Regions from separate parts of the Selenomonas sp. oral taxon 138 str. F0429 genome, predicted to be linked through region 1. Evidence: riboswitches for the same ligand, from Rfam matches in the RefSeq annotation. Region 1 holds a riboswitch; each other region holds the start of a gene.
What was found. Region 1 has a riboswitch for molybdenum cofactor ahead of modA (molybdate ABC transporter substrate-binding protein). Riboswitches for the same ligand answer to the same signal wherever they lie in the genome.
Positions count from the first base shown of each region.

Region 2: it holds a riboswitch for molybdenum cofactor, as region 1 does, so the genes downstream of both, HMPREF9163_RS06165 (iron ABC transporter permease) here and modA (molybdate ABC transporter substrate-binding protein) in region 1, are expected to answer to the same signal.
Region 3: it holds a riboswitch for molybdenum cofactor, as region 1 does, so the genes downstream of both, HMPREF9163_RS12280 (TonB-dependent receptor) here and modA (molybdate ABC transporter substrate-binding protein) in region 1, are expected to answer to the same signal.

Region 1 is NZ_KB290930.1:161,088-163,283, reverse strand. Features, by position in the region: gene modB (molybdate ABC transporter permease subunit) at 1-476, opposite strand, end outside; gene modA (molybdate ABC transporter substrate-binding protein) at 476-1,279, opposite strand; molybdenum cofactor riboswitch at 1,273-1,409, opposite strand; gene moaC (cyclic pyranopterin monophosphate synthase MoaC) at 1,429-1,911, opposite strand.
Region 2 is NZ_KB290939.1:235,855-238,050, forward strand. Features, by position in the region: gene HMPREF9163_RS06160 (transmembrane domain-containing protein) at 1-636, opposite strand, end outside; molybdenum cofactor riboswitch at 791-949, shown strand; gene HMPREF9163_RS06165 (iron ABC transporter permease) at 1,040-2,044, shown strand; gene HMPREF9163_RS06170 (ABC transporter ATP-binding protein) at 2,044-2,196, shown strand, end outside.
Region 3 is NZ_KB290929.1:26,386-28,581, forward strand. Features, by position in the region: gene tgt (tRNA guanosine(34) transglycosylase Tgt) at 1-886, opposite strand, end outside; molybdenum cofactor riboswitch at 1,050-1,201, shown strand; gene HMPREF9163_RS12280 (TonB-dependent receptor) at 1,290-2,090, shown strand; gene HMPREF9163_RS12285 (TonB-dependent receptor) at 2,104-2,196, shown strand, end outside.

The DNA of each region.
Region 1 (2,196 bases):
AGCGCACGGGCAAATGAGAGGACGAGCCCCGCGAGGATGCCGTGCCGTGCATTCGGCAGAATGATACGCCAGAAGATGCGCCAGTTGCTGACGCTGAGGGTCTGTGCCGCATGGACCATATTGCGGTCGATCGCCTCGAATGTGCCGCGTGCCGTGCGGTACATGAGCGGGAGGCTCACGATGACCGCTGCGATGACCGCCGCACGCCAGGTAAAGACGAGCGGCAGGTCGATGGAGAGCAGGGCGCTCCCGATGGCACTGCGCTTCCCGAGAAAGTAGAGGAGGAAGAATCCGACGACGGTCGGCGGCAGGACGAGCGGCAGGGTAATCACGGCGTCGGCGATCGTGCCCGCGAGGCGGCTACGGATCTGCAGGACACCATAGGCAAGAGCGATGCCGACGAAGAAGGTGATGACCGTCGCAAGACCCGCAACCTCCAGTGAGATGATGAGTGGGGATAGTGTTTCGTCTGCCATTACTTCACTTTGAAGCCGTATTTCTCAAAGACTTTCTTTGCGGCATCGGTCTGAAGGAACGCGAGGAAGTCCTTTGCCTCCTTCATGTTCTTCGCATCCTTGAGGACGGCAGCGGGGTAGACGATGGGCTTGTGCGTATCGGCAGGGGCAACGGCGGTGACCTTCACCTTGTCCGAGACAGCTGCGTCCGTCGCGTAGACGACGCCACAGTCCGCATCGCCCGTCTCGACCCACGCGAGCACCTGACGGACATCCGAGCCGTAGACGGCGCGTGCCTTCACATCGTCGAGGATGCCGAGCTTCGTAAAGACTTCCTCACTGTACTGTCCGACGGGCACGCCCTTCGGCTCACCGAGTGCGATGTGTGCGACCTGCGGGTCAAGCACTGCCTTGAAGTCGGGCAGGTTCAGCTTGCTGTCCTTCGCCGTGATGAGAACCACGTCGTTGATGAGGAGATCGACGCGCGTGCCGTCTGCAAGCAGCTTCTTCTCATCGAGCGCATTCATCTGCTTCTGTGCGGCAGAGACGAAGACATCGGCAGCTCCGCCGTTCTCAATCGCCTGCTGAAGCGCACCGCTGCTGCCGAAGTTGAAGACGAGCTTCGTATTTCCGTGCTCCTTCTCATACATGCCGCTGAGTTCCTTCATCGCGTCCGTGAGGCTCGCTGCCGCAGAGACCTGCAACTCGACGGGACCCTCCTTCGGCGTGTCCATCTTGTTCGCACTGTCGCCGCCGCCAACGCAGCCGGCGGTAAAGAGTGCCATGGCGGTGAGACCCGCCGTAAGTAAGTTCCTGAGTTTCATGATTGTATTCTCCTTTACGAAATAGAGTAGGCACGACCGTTTCCAAGTCGTACCCCGTGACGGAATCCGTCAGGCAAGGCATCGTAGCAAATTTGCCTTAGATAATCCTTGCTCGGAGTGTGTGTTGGAAAAGCTGACCTTTCCCCGAATCAGCGGACAAATGTGCCGCTCTTGCCGCCGGACTTGCGCTCGAGATGAATGTCTCCGATCTCCATGCGCTTGTCAATTGCCTTGCACATATCGTAGATTGTGAGGAGTGCAACGCTCACAGCGTGCAGTGCCTCCATCTCGACCCCCGTCTCGCCTGTGACCTTTACAGTCGCAGTCGCACGTACGGCGCGGCGCGGAATCTCCTCAAGCGCGAAGTCGAGCGTGCATTTGGCGAGCGGCAGCGGGTGGCAGAGCGGGATGGTGTCCGACGTGCGCTTTGCCGCCATGATCCCTGCGATGCGTGCAACGCCGAGTACATCACCCTTCGCCGCAGTGCCTCCCTCGATGGCGGCATAGACCGCATCGCTCACATAGATGCGTCCGCTTGCAATCGCCTCGCGGTGCGACTTCTCCTTGCCGCTGACATCCACCATGATCGCGGCGCCGCCCTCATCGAAGTGCGTCAGTCCTGCGTTCGGCATGTGTATTCCTCCTTTCTGACCGAATGTTTTAATCATAGCGTAACTCGCATTGAAAATCAATCGTTTGCGCGCAATCTTCTGTTACAGAAAAGAGGGACAAAGGGCGCAAAAAACCTTTCTCATTTACGAAAAATCATAGAGAAAATTTATTTTATGTGTTATAATCAATAAGAAGAATATATAAATGAGAATGGTTTTTAAGTAGAGATTAGTTTGTCGCGAAGACCGTTCGAGTTTGATCACAAATGTGTATTGTATACAGTATGTTTTCGTAAATACATACCG
Region 2 (2,196 bases), on a different contig from region 1:
CAGGATGATAACCAAGACGATCGTGCCGATGATCGCCGTCTTGTTCCAGAGACGGAACGCGACCTCGATCTTCGACGACTCGCCCGTGACGAGGGTCTTGCCGAGGTTCCATGTGAGCTGCTTGCCATCGTTCTCCGAGCGGTCAGCGTTCGAGCTCGTGGGCGCGACGGGCAGGTTCATCTGATAGGTGAACGTGATGTTGCTTGCAAATGCACCCGCGCCGCCGCCGTTCTGGCTGCCCTCAAAGAGCAGGTCGAAGTTGTAGTCCGTGTAGAACAGGCTCTTGTTCGCGGTGATGCCTGTGTTCTTGCCCTCGTTCGCCTTGAAGAAGTCATTTTCCGAGAGCTTGTCGATCGTGGCGTAGTGCTCCGTAATCTCGTAGCCCGACATGTTCTCCTTCGTCACGGGGGTGACCTGCGCGTCAGGATTCTTCGCTGTCGTCGCCGCCTTGCTCTGCTCGACAATTTCGGCGAGCATGGGCACGCTGACGAGTGTCGTCTTGAGGTCAGCGCTGCCGTCCTCGTTGATGACGACGTTCACATCGCCGCTGAAACAGCCGCTCGTGAGTGCGAGTACGCCGAACATCGTTGCCGCGAGGACGGTGCGCATCGAGCGTGTGCATCGTGTCAGAAACATAAGATACCTCCTATAAATTCAAATGATACCGATTCCATTATATTTTACATGAGCACGCCGGCTTTTGCAAGACGGACGATTGGCAGGGGCAATGTCGTGATTTTTTTCATTGTATTATTTTGTGTCTCATGCTATACTCATAAAAAATATATATTATTTTTATGTTTTTCGAGCTGCCGTACCTGTGGCATATGCTATGGTGCGTCAGCCTGACTGCGGCTCTGGGATTGCGGTCACGGGGGAAGGTATGGAAACGTCCTTCCCTGCCCGCAGACATTTGTCTGCATTGCAAAGGAAAACCGGCAGGGGGACTGCGCTCTTTTTGTGCGCTGTAATTGCTCGCTGGATTTTTCCGGCGGGCATTTTTTGTTGGGAAATTCTGGATTTGCGGGAAAGGCGTTTTATGGGGCAGTATGCACGTATGATGACGGCGGGAAGTATACTTGCCGTGCTGTTTTTCATTCTCTCACTTTCGGTCGGGCGGTTCTATGTCCCGTTCGATCAGGTGGCAGCGATTCTTGCATCGAAGTTTATTGAAATCCCTGTCACATGGGATGCGTCGATGTATAACGTCGTCATGGTGATCCGTCTGCCGCGCGTGCTCGGGGACATTCTCGTCGGCGTTGCGCTCGCGGTGTCGGGTGCGGCGTATCAGGGAGTCTTCCGCAACGATCTCGTCTCGCCGGATCTGCTCGGTGTCTCGCAGGGCGCGAGCGTGGGCGCGTGCCTTGGGATTCTCGCGCATCTGACGCTCGGCGGCACGGCGGTCGCGGCATTCCTCGGCGGCATCGCGGCGGTGACGATGACACTCATGCTGCCGAAGCTCGTGCAGAGCCGCTCGCGCATCGTGCTCGTCCTCTGTGGCATCATTGTGTCGGGCTTTATGGCGGCGGTGATCGGTCTGCTGAAGTACCTCGCCGACCCCGATACGGAGCTGGCGGATATTGTCTACTGGCAGCTCGGCAGCCTTGCAAAGGTGTCGTGGGACAATCTGCTCTACGTCACGCCGATCATCGTCTTCACGCTCGCGGGGCTGCTTGCGATGCGCTGGCGTATGAATGTGCTTTCGCTCTCGGATCAGGAGGCGGCGAGCCTCGGCGTGAATGTGCAGCGCGAGCGTCTTGCCGTGATTGCACTCGCGACCCTGCTGACAGCATCGGCGGTGTGCCTGAGCGGAACGATTGGCTGGATCGGTCTCATCCTGCCGCATCTGGCGCGAATGCTGGTCGGCGGCAATCACGCACATCTCCTGCCCGCAACGGCGGTACTCGCCGCGTCCTTCCTGATGCTCGCCGATCTCCTCGCACGCACGCTGACCTCGGCAGAGGTGCCGCTCGGGATTCTCTGCGGTTTTGTCGGCACACCGTTCTTTGCGTGGATTCTCTATCGCCAGCGGAGGTATTTCTGATGGAGCGCGCAATGCTTTGGCTCGACGACGGTTCGTTTCGCTACCGTGCGGACGCGCCGTACATCTTCGAGCATATCTCGTTTTCGATCAAGGGCGGTGAGGTGCTCGCGCTCCTCGGGCGCAACGGTGTCGGCAAGTCAACGCTCCTCGCG
Region 3 (2,196 bases), on a different contig from region 1:
TATGCACGGCGTTCTTCATCACGAGCCGCCCCGTCCACGTCATCGCCATACCGTTGCGCGCCACACGGGTCGGGAAAACGCAGTCGAACATATCGATTCCATGCCGTACGCCCGTGAGAAGATAGTCCGGCGTGCCGACACCCATGAGGTAGCGCGGCTTGTGCTCCGGCAGGAGCTCCACCGTGTAGGAGAGGATCTCCTCCATCAGCTCGTGCGGCTCGCCGACACTCAGACCTCCGATGGCATAGCCCGGCAGTTCAAGTGCCGTTACCTCAGCGGCGTGCCACGCACGCAAGTCGCGGTACATACCGCCCTGCACAATGCCAAAAAGCCCCTGTCCCTCTGCATCCGCCATTGCGTCACGGCAGCGCACGAGCCACCGCTGCGTGCGCTCCGTCGATGCCTTTGCATAGGTGTGGTCGGCAGGATACGGGATACACTCGTCGAACGCCATGACAATATCCGAGCCGAGTGCTTTCTGCACCTCCATCGATACCTCGGGCGACAGAAACTTCTTCGAGCCGTCGATGTGCGAGCGAAATGTCGCGCCCTCCTCCGTGATCTTGCGGAGATCGCCAAGGCTGAACACCTGAAAGCCGCCGCTGTCCGTGAGGATTGCACCGTCCCAGTGCATGAACCGATGCAGCCCGCCCGCCTCGCGCACGAGCTCCATGCCGGGGCGGAGAAAAAGATGATAGGTGTTGCTGAGGATGATGCCCGCACCAAGCTCACGCAGTTCGTCAGGCGATACGCCCTTGACCGTCGCCTGCGTGCCCACGGGCATGAAGATGGGCGTCGGAAAGCTCCCGTGCGGCGTGTGAATCACGCCCGCACGTGCGCCCGTCGTCTCGTCTTTGCGAATCAGCTCATATGTTATCGCTGCCACTCATGCCCTCCCATCTCAAAACACCCTGTATCATAACACAAAAGCGAGAGATTTTCAAAACACAAATCCATGGGAATCGCTGATAAGATGAAGTTCATTGATTTCAATCGAAAATAAGGATTGACAGTATTACATACAATTTGATAGAATTAATCCGCAATTAAATAAATTTGTTTTCCGAGCAAAAATATCTAAGGGCAGTTTGCCTATGATATTTCGCCTGAGCAAGCGTTCTTTTGAACACTTCTGCTCACAGGGTTGTCAAAGAAATGCGACAGCCTTCCCGTATCGAAAAGGAAAACGACAGGAACGGACTGCTTCTTTGTCATGCAGGGACTGTTTGTCGTGCGCTTCGTACGGGAAACAGTCTATTTTTGTGTGATGAAGAAAAGGAGAGGTATTCATGAAGCGAACACGGAAGTACCAAACCGCCCTCGTGGCAGCCGTCATGGCAGGATTTGCATTTCTGCCGCAGGCATACGCCGCCGACACGGAATATGAGACTGACACGGTCAAAGTCGAGGCAGAGGGCGTTGACAAGTACCTTGTGACAACGAACACGATCACGGAGCAGGAGATCAAGGAGCGCGGCTATCGCGACCTTGCCGACATCCTCTCGCAGATCCCGGGGCTTTATATGGCGCCTGCCGACAAGAACAGCAAGATGGTGCGCATCCGTGGCGCGGAGGTCGGGCAGACGAAAGTCTATATTGACGGCATCCCTGCGTTTCCTCTCAACGGTATTGCTACGAATGCAGCGGCTGATCTTTCGACGATTCCGGCAGACAGCATTGCAAAGGTCGAGATCATCAAGGGACCGGGACCCGTACAGTATGGCACAGACTACAAGGGCGGCGTCATCCTCATAACAACGAAGGACGGTAAGGGTGCAGGGAAATTCCATCTGAGTATCGCCGGTGGCTCCCATCATACCTATGATACACGCATCGGATATAGCGGCAGCGACAAGAATATCAGCTATGCACTGAATGCATCAAAGCGTCATACGGGCGGCTATCTGCCGAATGCGGAAAACGACAAGCTGTACTTTGACGGTAAGATTAAGTTCAAAACGAGTGACAAGTCCTCTCTCATATTGAGCGGATATTACTCCGATATGGACAAGCGAGATCTCCAACGGTATCGATCCACAAACGGGAAAAACACTGACTGCAGATATCAACTGGTCAATCAATGTCGATGATCTTTCAGATGCTATGCAGAAGTCATATAGAAAGAAGAACAAAACGAACAACTGGCATTACAAGGGGTTCAAACAGAGCAACACTGCACTCCAGTACGAAAGCCGT